Regions from separate parts of the Paenibacillus sp. URB8-2 genome, predicted to be linked through region 3. Evidence: riboswitches for the same ligand, from Rfam matches in the RefSeq annotation. Region 3 holds a riboswitch; each other region holds the start of a gene.
What was found. Region 3 has a riboswitch for cyclic di-GMP ahead of PUR_RS01855 (anti-repressor SinI family protein). Riboswitches for the same ligand answer to the same signal wherever they lie in the genome.
Positions count from the first base shown of each region.

Region 1: another riboswitch for cyclic di-GMP. It lies ahead of PUR_RS03510 (transglutaminase-like domain-containing protein); the one in region 3 lies ahead of PUR_RS01855 (anti-repressor SinI family protein).
Region 2: another riboswitch for cyclic di-GMP. It lies ahead of PUR_RS21720 (hypothetical protein); the one in region 3 lies ahead of PUR_RS01855 (anti-repressor SinI family protein).

Region 1 is NZ_AP023239.1:752,776-756,924, reverse strand. It holds rRNA gene PUR_RS03515 (16S ribosomal RNA) at 1-1,150, opposite strand, end outside; gene PUR_RS03510 (transglutaminase-like domain-containing protein) at 1,575-2,384, opposite strand; cyclic di-GMP riboswitch class I at 2,398-2,478, opposite strand; cyclic di-GMP riboswitch class I at 2,552-2,632, opposite strand; gene PUR_RS03505 (class D sortase) at 2,735-3,394, opposite strand; gene PUR_RS03500 (GtrA family protein) at 3,407-3,877, opposite strand; gene PUR_RS03495 (glycosyltransferase family 2 protein) at 3,870-4,149, opposite strand, start outside.
Region 2 is NZ_AP023239.1:4,704,332-4,708,480, forward strand. It holds gene PUR_RS21710 (glycoside hydrolase family 1 protein) at 1-383, opposite strand, end outside; gene PUR_RS21715 (LacI family DNA-binding transcriptional regulator) at 499-1,467, shown strand; cyclic di-GMP riboswitch class I at 1,742-1,841, shown strand; gene PUR_RS21720 (hypothetical protein) at 1,822-2,052, shown strand; gene PUR_RS21725 (polysaccharide lyase family protein) at 2,049-4,149, shown strand, end outside.
Region 3 is NZ_AP023239.1:392,260-396,408, forward strand. It holds gene PUR_RS01850 (2-oxoglutarate dehydrogenase E1 component) at 1-971, opposite strand, end outside; cyclic di-GMP riboswitch class I at 1,514-1,603, shown strand; gene PUR_RS01855 (anti-repressor SinI family protein) at 1,630-1,782, shown strand; gene PUR_RS01860 (helix-turn-helix domain-containing protein) at 1,970-2,314, opposite strand; gene PUR_RS01865 (aldo/keto reductase) at 2,481-3,458, opposite strand; gene PUR_RS01870 (hypothetical protein) at 3,509-3,742, opposite strand; gene PUR_RS01875 (bifunctional diguanylate cyclase/phosphohydrolase) at 3,750-4,149, opposite strand, start outside.

The DNA.
Region 1 (4,149 bases), 360 kb from region 3:
TCACCTGCTGGCAACTAAAGTCAAGGGTTGCGCTCGTTGCGGGACTTAACCCAACATCTCACGACACGAGCTGACGACAACCATGCACCACCTGTCTCCTCTGTCCCGAAGGCCGCGCCTATCTCTAGACGATTCAGAGGGATGTCAAGACCTGGTAAGGTTCTTCGCGTTGCTTCGAATTAAACCACATACTCCACTGCTTGTGCGGGTCCCCGTCAATTCCTTTGAGTTTCAGTCTTGCGACCGTACTCCCCAGGCGGAGTGCTTACTGTGTTAACTTCGGCACCAAGGGTATCGAAACCCCTAACACCTAGCACTCATCGTTTACGGCGTGGACTACCAGGGTATCTAATCCTGTTTGCTCCCCACGCTTTCGCGCCTCAGCGTCAGTTACAGCCCAGAAAGTCGCCTTCGCCACTGGTGTTCCTCCACATCTCTACGCATTTCACCGCTACACGTGGAATTCCACTTTCCTCTTCTGCACTCAAGCTGCCCAGTTTCCAGTGCGACCACAGGTTGAGCCCATGGTTTAAACACCAGACTTAAACAGCCGCCTGCGCGCGCTTTACGCCCAATAATTCCGGACAACGCTTGCCCCCTACGTATTACCGCGGCTGCTGGCACGTAGTTAGCCGGGGCTTTCTTCTCAGGTACCGTCACTCTTGTAGCAGTTACTCTACAAGACGTTCTTCCCTGGCAACAGAGCTTTACGATCCGAAAACCTTCATCACTCACGCGGCGTTGCTCCGTCAGGCTTTCGCCCATTGCGGAAGATTCCCTACTGCTGCCTCCCGTAGGAGTCTGGGCCGTGTCTCAGTCCCAGTGTGGCCGTTCACCCTCTCAGGTCGGCTACGCATCGTCGCCTTGGTGAGCCGTTACCCCACCAACTAGCTAATGCGCCGCAGGCCCATCCCCTGGTAGCAGATTGCTCCGCCTTTCCGCCTTCCGGTATGCACCAGAAGGTCTTATCCGGTATTAGCTACCGTTTCCGGTAGTTATCCCAGTCCAAGGGGCAGGTTGCCTACGTGTTACTCACCCGTCCGCCGCTAAGTCCTTTTGAGAGCAAGCTCTCAAAAGGACTCCGCTCGACTTGCATGTATTAGGCACGCCGCCAGCGTTCGTCCTGAGCCAGGATCAAACTCTCCAATAAGGTTTTTTCGTGCGATTACCACCCGAATCACTCCGAGAAAATAACCATCCGAAAAGTTTATCGATAGAGCGATTCGCTCATTTTGAAACATCTGACGAGAATTTGCATTCTCTTCATTTTGGAACTCGCTAAAGCGAATTCCCACTCACTCGTTGTTCAGTTTTCAAAGATCAAACTTGTTTGCCGCCGTTCAACTTAATGTCTCAGCAGCAACTTTTATAATATATCATGTACTCTTCAGGAACGCAAGCTTTTTTTAAAAGTTTATTTTAACTTGTCTGTAACAGCTTGTTGTCTCCCGAGAGCGACTCACCTATAGTACCTCTTCTCAGCAAATATTTCAACCCCAAAATACAAAAAAACAATCCACTTATTATTTAAGCGGATTGTCCATTCACTATCTTAACCTTTTAACTCAATAGAGTTAGTAATACTTCACGCCTGTGTATTTACTTGAACTTTTAATCAGGGTAGCTGTTTTGTTGCTCTTGCCTAATCCGGCATCAACTGTCGTATCAATAGTCACCCACTTGCCGTCGATAAGAACTTCATTCCATGCGTGGTATTGAGCTACATAACTGCTTTCCCCCATTACAAGCTTGGCGGGAACGTTCACGCTGCGAAGCATAGCGGCGAAGAGGGAAGCATAGTCATAGCAGATTCCTTTTTTGCTGGCTAGCGTATTGTCGATGTCCGGTACGTAATCATTGGATACGTTAGCTGCCAAAGCGTAGTCGTATTTCACATTGGAAACGATATAGTTATAGATGGCGGTTACCTTTTCTTTGTTGGTGGCGGCATTCAGGGTCAGTTGTTTCGCTTTTTGAATAGCTTTATCGGACGGGTTCCAATTAATGTTCTGCACGGAGCTCAGGTATACGGCGTTGGGATCGCTCAGCGAGAGATCGACAGAGTCGGTATAAACCACTTTGTATTTGTTGCCGCTGGTGTTCTCAAGAATGGAGATTTTGTAGGTGCCATCACCTTGCTGAAGAGGGAACGATTCATTAGGCTCCGATGTGAACAGGTTGTAGGTATAGCTGCTGCCATTCTTGGTGATCATCAGCTTGGTGCGTTTGTTCTGGGGAGCATTATATTGAATGCCGACAACGCCTTGGCTTAAATCCGAGGCATCCAGCCATTCGGAACCGGCGCTCGCTGCGGCTGCGGGGGTAGCTTGAACGGAAGCGGTTATCACAAATAAAGTGAGGATCAACAAATAAAACTTCTTCACGGATAAAACTCCTTTCGGTAGCTGGCTGCCATCCTCGCGGGAAGGCCCTTTAGCTTTGCGTCCCTGCCTTTCGACAGGTTTGCCTTTGTCGCACAAGCTTTATCTATTATAAAAACTAGTATAAATGACATAATTTATATTTAAAACCAAATAAAAAAGCCTCTTCATTCGGTAGCTGGCTGCCATCCTTATGGGAAGGCCCTTTAGCTTTGCGTCCCTACCTTTCGATAGGTTTGCCGTTATCGTGTTTAGCTTTTCTCATATATTTTACCATATTCATCTGAAACATCAATAGAACAATAGGAAATTGTACCTGCTCATTGGCCTCTTTTTTCATTTATACACCAAGGTCACGGAAGTTTTGCATGAATAATAAGCCTATGTGTAGGATTGATCAGCGGATCACACGTAATGAGCGTCAGAATCCGGTCTTTGTTATTGCCTTCCAGCACAGATACGTCGGTCGGATCAACGATCAAAATATCATAGACGGTATAGTTATAGACCTGACCTTTGGTCCTAACAGTAATCGTGTCTCCGATCTTCACCTCGTTCAGACGGTTGAACAGTCTTCCCTTTGTATGGGCGCGGTGGGCGGCGATGGCCGCATTGCCAACTTCCCCGAGTGGAACAGTCTCCGTCAAATGCACGGCTGAATGCCTCATATTCGCTTTGGTAGCTCCTTCAAGCACGGGAAGCTTTACACCGATTGTGCCGATCTCAATCAGCCCGATCGCCTTCTCGCCGGCGTCTGAATTGCCTTTATCATCCGGGAGCCCGGCCTGGTCGCCCAGTGCCGATTCTTCCGCAAGCAGTTGTGTCACTTTGGCGTATTTGAGCCGCAAATCGAGATCGGCGGAGGTCTGAGCCGTATCCGTTCCTTGTTCGAAGTTCTGTTCCGCTTCCTTCAGCAGTTTCTGCTGCTGCCAGTCCTCAAACCATTCGCTGGTCTTCGGGTACAGCAGCAGCAGAACGCCTGCGATAATAATGATATAAGACAGCTTGCGCAATCATCTCACCCTCTAACGTTGGTCCGCATCCCCTCCGGAGACCACCTCGCCTGAAACGGGCAGGGGCTGCTTCGGGTCCACGAACACCCATTTTCTGCTGCCGAAAAAATTGATGATGACCGTAACAAATGTAGCCAACACCTTCGATACCAGTTCCTGCAGTCCCAGGCGGTCGATGAGAAGGCTCATCAGCAGCAAAGATATGCCCAGTACGACCAAATTTAAAATAATAAACCGTAGCAGCTGCCTATGATCGAAGCCTTCCTCCTTGGAACGCTTCCGGTCCTTGAACGTTATATTGCTATTTAAAACGAAGCTGTTCGCCGTTCCCGCACCGTAGGAGATAATCTGGGCCACGACATAGAACAGTCCGAGCGAATTCAGCAGCGCGAACACGGCCATATCAACCAGCGTATTCAGCAGACCGACAATATTAAATTTGACGAACTGGATGATATCGCCGCGCAAATTTTTGTCATTCATAGGGCACACCCTTCCGCGGCAGTCCGGCTTCCTCGCGAAGGAGCTCGGCTTCCTCTTCCTTCAGATTTCCGTAGCCCACGGTCCGGCGGACAATATATAGCGGCCGATCCTTCGATTCGTCGTAGATCCGGCCGATGTATTCCCCGATTACCCCGAGTATCATAAGCACAATTCCGTTAAACAGCAGATTCACACCTACAATGGAAGCCCAGCCGGGCACTGTGCGGGAAGTGAACCATTTTTGCATCAAGACGAAGAACAAAAAAATAAAG
Region 2 (4,149 bases), 1.3 Mb from region 3:
TCATAATGGGAGATGGTGACCAGCGGCTCAATGCCGTATTTATGACACTCGTCAAACAGGTCGTCGTAGAACCGCAGGCCTTGTTCGTTAGGCTCAAGCTCGTCCCCTTTCGGGAAAATCCGGGACCAGGCGATGGACGTCCGGAACACCTTGAAGCCCATTTCCGCGAACAGCTTGATATCCTCTTTATAACGGTGATAGAAATCAATCCCGATCAGCTTCATGTTATCATCGGTAGGGACTTCCGTGGGAGGCGTCTTGACTCCATGCGGCATAACGTCCTGAGTGGACCACCCTTTGCCGTCTTCCTGGTACGCCCCTTCAAGCTGGTTCGCGGCTGCCGCGCCGCCCCATAAAAAGCTTTCCGGAAATTGCAAACTCATGTTTCTTCCCGCCTTTTCAGTTGTGATAATATAGGAATACCGCTCTATTTACGCATCCTAAACCTTGGAACGCGTTCCATGTCAAGTATTTTTCATGCGAAGGAGAATAAGCCTTATGTCCACTCTTGACGAGATTGCCAAGCTGTCGGGCTTTTCCAAAACCACGGTGTCCAGGGTCCTGAACCACTCCCCGCATGTCAGCCCGGAGACCAGGGAGAAGATTCTCGCCATTATGAAAGAGATGGACTATGTGCCCAACCGGAACGCCATTTCTTTATCCAAAGGCCAAACCCAGCAAATCGGCATGATCACCATGGACCTCAGCGAGCTTATCCTGCGCTTTATGAACGGCTTCGTCGAAATCTCCGGCCGGTACGGGTTTCAGACGATTATTTATACCACCGGCGGGGATAGGCAAAAGGAGCTGCAGGCCTTCGAGGATCTCAAAAGAAAAAGAGTCGACGCCCTGCTCATTCTGACCTCCGTGAACGATACGAATGTCATTTCTTCCTACTGCAAATATGGGCCGATTGTGTCGTGGCAGCGCATGGACCATCCTGAAATACCGTCAGTCGCTATGAATCAATATGACGGTTATGCCCTCGCCCTGGAGCATTTGATTGAGCGGGGCTATAGGCGTATCGCCAATGCATTCGGCCGCCCCAGCAGCATCAATACCCGAAGCAGACGGTTTGCCTATGAGCAAATCATGGACAAGTATAGTCTTCCTGTGCATGAGAAATGGTATTACTCCTCTATTTACAGAATCCGTGACGGCGAGCGGGTGGTGCGGTCCCTGATGGGCGGAACGGACCGGCCGGATGCGATTCTGTGCTCCAATGATTTGGCGGCGGCGGGCGTCCTCAGCGAAGCGCGCAGACAGAGACTGGACGTGCCCGGGGATCTGGCCATCGTCGGTTTTGATAATTCGGAGCTGTCGCGGACACTCGGCATCACGACCGTCCGGAATCCGATTGCGGGCCAGGCAGAGAACGCTTTTCTACTGCTGGCTCCTGCGCTGCTCGGGCGAAATCCGCAGCTCCAGCCGCTCTCGTTCAGCCTGGTGAAACGGGAGACTACATAGTTATTTATACCCATTATCTCTGTGCCAACCGGTTAAAAAGGACCATTCCTTTTTTAAAGACTAACAAAACATCATAGCCGGGCCGATACTACTATTGAACTGCTGTAAAGAATTATATAGGTTGTATCGGCTATCATCGTCCCAAACAAAACACACCTATTCTCCTACCTTTCTCTTCCCTCCCGCCTATGCAGCCGCAGCCGTTTTAATATAAATTTGCCGTCTGCTGCGCTGGTCCCAGTTTCAAGCCTTTTGCATTATTCAGCTTTACCCATTGTGACAAAGGCAAACTTGCCGAAAGGCAAGGACGCAAAGCCATAGGGCCTTCTTCGTCTCCACATCCGGAGAACGAGGGTGGCAGCCGTGCTGCCGGAAAAAAAGAATGTCTTCGAAGCTGCGCCCGTTACGGAGCGCGGCAGTCAGGCGTTCCGGGGGAAGAGCTTTTTGAACGATTGCCACCGTTTGAACGATTGCCTCGTTTGTGAAAAGTTGTTCCTCCTCCGCCCAAACCGGGCGCTGGTTTGCTTACCCGAGCAAATCGGCGGCGTTAAGGGGTATATTGAACCGGAGGAGAACTTGCTATGATGACCCAACGCAAAAAAAATGATCGACCCGTCCCCGAATTACGTGGAAAGAACGCAAGAAAGGCTTCACATTCCCGCTTCCTCGCCAAAGGCATCGCCGCGCTCATGGCGCTGGGGATCGCCATCGGCAGCCCGTCCATCCCGGCCGTCAAGGCCTTCGCCGATCAGCAGACGGCCGGCTCCGCGCCTGTTACTGTTGCACAAGACGTTTACGGCAATCCTGCAGCCGCCATGCAGCCGGAGTCCGTCCCCGCTGGAACGCTCTGGACCATCGGCACTCATGACGGAAGCTCCGCCGAATTTTCCGATTTCAAAGCCATGACCGCTTCTTACGCCGTCTATTCGCCGGATGCCGAACCAAGCACAAGCGGCTGGAAGTCGTTCCCGAAAGGCATGAAGGCCAGCGTTAACAAAACGCTCAGCATCGATTACTCGCTGAACACCCTGCCTGCTTACGGCCTGGAATTCGACGTGCACATCCTGAATGCCTATATATCCGTTCCCCAGATGGCGGTCTATTCGAACGGCAGGCTGGCGGGGCTTCTGCAGATTGCCGGTACGGCCGGCAGCGGCGGAGCCTACGCCTACCGCGACCTCTATCGTCTGTATATACCGAACGAGCTGCTGAAGACCGGAGACAACACACTGAAGTTGGAGGTATACGCCGGGGCCTATTCCAGTACTTCGGGGAATGCGTATCTGTGGTACGAGTGGGACGAGCTGTCCCTGACCGCGCTCTCCGCCCCGACCTCCGAGCCGATCCACGGCCGGTATGTTCATCTGGGAACCGCTGTCGCCAATTCATTCGTCATCAATGACGATGTAACCCGGCTCCTGCCCGATTTGACGGAATGGCTCGGCATTGCCTACAGCGGAAATATGATGCGGACAGGCTTCTGGTCTGACACGAGGAAAATGTGGCAGAACGGCATCGTCTCCTACCTCCAGACCATGAAAGATCTGAATCTGCAGCCGGTGGTCGGAATCTTCGGCACGGACTTTATGAATAGCGCCGACATGACCGCCGGCCACATGCCTGACAGCATGAAGACGTATTATCGACAGTTCATGGCCGATTATGGCTCGTATTTCTCTTATCTTGAAATGGACAATGAGCCCGGCGTGTTCAATCATAACCAGTCCTCACTCGTGGAAATGGCCCAGTTCCTGAAGTCGGAACAGCCCAATACTCCTTGGGTCAAGATGGTCGCTCCCGGCTGGGCCTACTGGCCGACCAAGGGAACGCCGTACGGCTGGGAGCGGGACCCCGCGCAGCGACGGCCGATCGAAGCGCTGTCGGACCTGACGAACGGCCACAGCTACGGGCTGTCGGGACTTGCGCAGGGACGAGGCGGCGCCCTGAATGAGAATTTGCTCACCTACAACGGCGGCACGGACGAAGGACTGCCGAAGGAAATGGTCATGACCGAATCGGGAGCGAATGATCTGCACGCCGACCAGAGCAAATTCGGCGCTTCAGCGTATAAATTCGCCGCCGCCTTTGACCGGGAAATGCGCGGAGATATCGGCTACGCGGACCATATTATGCAGCATACCGCTTTCGATTCGTCCTCCCCGAACTACGCGCTGTTTGCCCGTCCGGCCAATTGGAGCACGCACCGGTCGGCCGACACGGCGGCCTGGGCGGCCAATTCGGCGGAGGGCGGCGAGACCCGGCTGCGCACCTTCCGCCGCCTGGCGGCGGCCTATGCGACGCACGGCGCGCCGCTGCCCTACACCTTCCTGAGCGGCGACGAATCGGCCGGCCGCAAGATCTATGTCCGCGCCGTCGATACGCGCGCGCTCGGAACGTCTTTGGTCGGCGCCTCGTCCGACAAGCGGATCATCAGCGTCGTGAACTTCGAGCCGGCCGGCACTCCGGCGCGTCATGTGAGCGTCCGGGTCACGCTGCCGGAGAGCGGCATGTACCGGGTGGAGCAGTACGGGGACGGCAGCACCCTGGGCGCTTCCTATTCGGTGGATGACCGAAGTGTATCGTCCTACCTGGACCTCGACCTGACCGTAGCCGCCGGAGAAGCGGTTCAGCTCTATTTGACGCCGAAGGAAGATCAGTCGCCGGAGAAGCCGGTCATGGCCG
Region 3 (4,149 bases):
TGGCTCGGATTGTTAGCGAGCGTCAGACGGGCGCGCACGGTCTCGCCTTCGTGCACCGCACGGTCGGCGCCCAGATGGTATTTCACGTCTCCGGTCCAGCCGTAGTTGATGCCCATGGAGCCTTCGGACGGGAACAGCTCCTTGTTCGGAGAGTGATGGAATTCGGAGAAAATAATATCGTAAGGTTTCCCCAAAATATGTGCGAGCACATTCAAACGGCCCCGGTGAGCCATGCCCATCAGGATATGTTCCGCGCCGTCATGCGCGGCCGCCCGGACGATCTCGTCCAGCATCGGAACCAGCACGTCGGTGCCTTCCAGGCTGAACCGTTTCTGGCCGACGAACGTCTTGTGCAGGAAGGTCTCGAAATATTCCACCTCGATCAGCCGGTTCAGCAGAGCTTTGCGCTCCGCCGCCGTCAGCGGGGCGGGGGAGGTAGCCGATTCGGCCTGGTTGTTCAGCCAGCGGAGCTCTCGCTCGTCGTGGACATGGCCGAACTCGTAGGCGATCGTCTTGGTATAAGCTTGGCGCATCCGGTGATAAGCGTCCCAGCCTGTCTGCACATCCTGCGGAGCGTTCTCCCAGATGAGCGAGGCCGGCAGGGCCAGCAAATCCTCGCGCGTAAGTTCATAAGTCTCGGGGTTCAGCCATTTGGCCATGGAATCATGGACTTGCTCCAGCGGGTCGATATCGGCCGCCAGGTGGCCAAAATTGCGGATGTTCGCAATCAGCTTGGAGGCTCTGACCGCTTTTCGGAGCCAGTCGGTATCTCCGGACAGCGAAGGTCCGGGGGTTCTGGCGGCCTCGGATGTCAGCGGAGGGGGGCCATAGATGGCGAAGAGTTCGCGGTAGTGGGCTTCGACGGAAGAAGGATCTCCGGCGAACTGTTCGTATTTTTCCTGGATGTAACCCAGATTGGGACCGTAATACCTGCTCCAAACGGATTCGTTGTAGGACTCATTGGCTGACATAAAAACATCCTCCTAACGGTTAAACTCCAAAGGGCGCCGAAAGACAGCCGGCTTAAGGAGCTGCAATGATTACGTTTTCATTCTATAACAATGCTAGCCGATTATAAAGTTATTGCTTCATCCTATTGTGCTACTTTCAATATATGTAATCAATTCAACCTTTCGTCCAATCCGTTCGAAAAAAGGCATGATTAATAATGCTTGTCTTCTCTTTGCCGCTCAGACCGAACAGGAGGCGATAAATTCTGATTATCGGGCCTAAATAACTATATAAATAATTTTTGACATTCGAAAAATATGATTAGGGGACTTGAAAAACGGGTATGTGTAATCTATAGTCCTTATATACTACACACTTCCAAGGTCATACATAAATGAAAGCGGTTGCTATATTTGGATCATTATTTCATCCCGGTTTGATTTTCCCTTCCGCGCAATTTATAAGATTTCCAATATTCGACACACTTTTGGCCAAGTCTTTTGTATAATATCCTTGCAACCTCAATACAATGAAGATCGGAACAAGATCCTTAAAACAAGGGTCCAGTAAAAGGTAAACTTGCTGAAAGGCAAGGGCACAAAGTCTCGGGTCTAAGGTGATCTTTAGAAGCTACGACGGCCGGACTGCCTGGGGACAAAAATCTTAGGAGGAGATTTTTTGGATAAGTCCAACCAGGGGAACATCGGAGAACTGCAGACGGTAGATCTTGATATGGAATGGGTATATTTGCTTCTGAAAGCAAAGAAGCAAGGGATTCATGCGGATGAAATTCGTCGGTTCTTCAATGACAGGACACTGAAGGCTATGTAGGGGAAGGTTCTGAAGACATTATTAAATCATAGTGAGAGAGGCCATGGCGGCGCGGCGTCATGGCCTCTTTATGTCAATATAAGAATTTTCAAGCTTCGAGCCTGCAATTCTTATATTTCTACGAGAAACGTAGTTGCGTCCTGCAGGGACGCCGTCAGGCGTTTCTTCTTGTGAATAAATTGTGGTTTTATTGTTCCTTTTGATCAAGCCGCCACTTCTGGTAATCCAGAAACTCCTTGAACTCGCGTTTGCTGACACCCGAGGACATAGCCTCCTGCACCAGCTTGAACCATTCCGAATCGAGCGGTTCCTCCTGCGTATCGGAAAGCTCTCCATAGAGAAGAATGTGAACGGGAACGTCCAGAGCTTCGGCAATTTTTTCGATGAATTGGATAGAGGGGTTGGATTGGATGTTGCGTTCAACATTGCTTAAGTACGATTTGGCCACATCCGCCTTGCCTGCGAGTTCGGATAAGGATAACCCCTTCTCGAGGCGGAGCTGCTGAATGTGCTGTCCTATGTTATCTGGCACGACGAGTTACGCCCCCCTCCTTGCTTTTTTGTACTAGTATAGCAAACGTCCGCAGACATGGCAAAACCGGCATTTTCCAGATTTGTACGAGAAATCCGAAAGCTGCCGGCCGACTAACCGTTAATTTATAAAATGATGATTCCCGCGTCGCTGCGCCCGCGAAGGGTCAAGGCAAACGCACACCCCGGGAACTGACATACAGGTCATACCATTCTTTGCGGGTAAGCGTAAGCTTGTCCGCGCCTTCGCAGGCAGCGATGCGCTTCGGATTTACCGTTCCGATGACAGGCTGAATCGCGGCAGGATGCGTCATCAGCCAGGAAAGGACGACAGCCTCGGGAGTTGTCCCTTTTTCCTCGGCCAGCGTTTGGACAAGGCGGGCGGTGCTGCGGACCGTTTCCGGTTCTCCATCCCCGAGCGGACGTCCGCTGTATTTGCCTTGGGCGAGCGGTCCCCAGGCCTGAAGCTGGATATTCTCCAGCCTGCAGTGCTCAATCGTCCCTTCGGGCATGCCGTGGGCTTTCCAGGCCTCCTGGTTCACGCTCACGACCGAATCGAGCCAAAAGATTTTCTCAAGGCTCATTTCCAGCTGATTGACGACAAATGGCTCGTCACTGTACGCCTGAAGCAGCTTGATCTGCCCTTCGCTCATATTGGATACGCCGAAATGCCGCACCTTGCCGGACTCCTTCAGAAGGCGGAGGGCTTCACCGACCTCTTCGGGGTCCATCAGCGGATCGGGCCGGTGCAGCAGCAAAATATCAAGATACTCGGCACCGAGACGCGACAGAATACCATCCACACTGCTCAGGATATGGCTCTTGGAAAAATCGAACACATTGGAGCTTTCGCCCGGTTCCGCCAGCTTGATACCGCACTTCGATTGAAGAATGATACTCTCGCGCAGCTCCGGGCGTTCTTTAAGAACGGTGCCGAATACCTTCTCCGCTTTGCCGCGGGTATAAATATCGGCGTGGTCAAACATATTGATGCCGATAGAGAGCGCCGCTTCGACAGCTTCATGTCCTTCCTTGATCAGCTCTTCGGTAATCGGCTCGCGGTCCCAGCCTCCGCCAAGGCCCATACAGCCCAGGACCAGCCGGCTTGCGGGGATTCCGCGTTTGTTTAGTGGCAACGTTTTCAATACGATCCCTCCGTCATTGTGATTGATGACATCAAGGATATTGTACAACTTTAAAAGCCGGTATGGTACTTTTTATCACTGGAGGAGCAGTGCTTGGTGACTTCTTTATCCTGCTCCTCATGTTTCTCCAATTTCAAATCCTGGGCGGGAATCGGGTCGGAATGCAGCTCGTCCTCATGGAGGTCGAACAGACTCGGATTGTCCGCCCGGTACTGCTTGGGATGATCCCGCCGGTGGCCTTTCAGGCCTTTTTGTGCGCCGGAGACTGCGGTGAATGCATACATCCAAGCGCTATACCGCCGCCTCTTTGGTGCGAAGTTGTCTGGACTCAATGTAGCTGATAAAAAACTCCGTAAGCTCCGGATCGAACTGGCTGCCCGCGCAGGCTTTAAGCTCGACAATCGCTTCTTCGACGGATTTGGTCGGCTGGTAGGGCCGTTCCGTTGTCATGGCGTCGAAGGAATCGATAATGGTCAGCATCCGGCACAGCTTTGGAATTTCCTCGCCTTTGAAACCATGGGGATAACCCTTGCCGTCGTATCTTTCGTGGTGCAGCTCGATATAGGCGGACAAATCCTTGAACTTGTCGTTGGTCATCGCCATCTGCTTGCCCCAGGTGACATGCCATTTCACCATTTCCCACTCCTCGGGCGTAAGCTTCTCCTTTTTATTCAGAATGCTCCAAGGAATT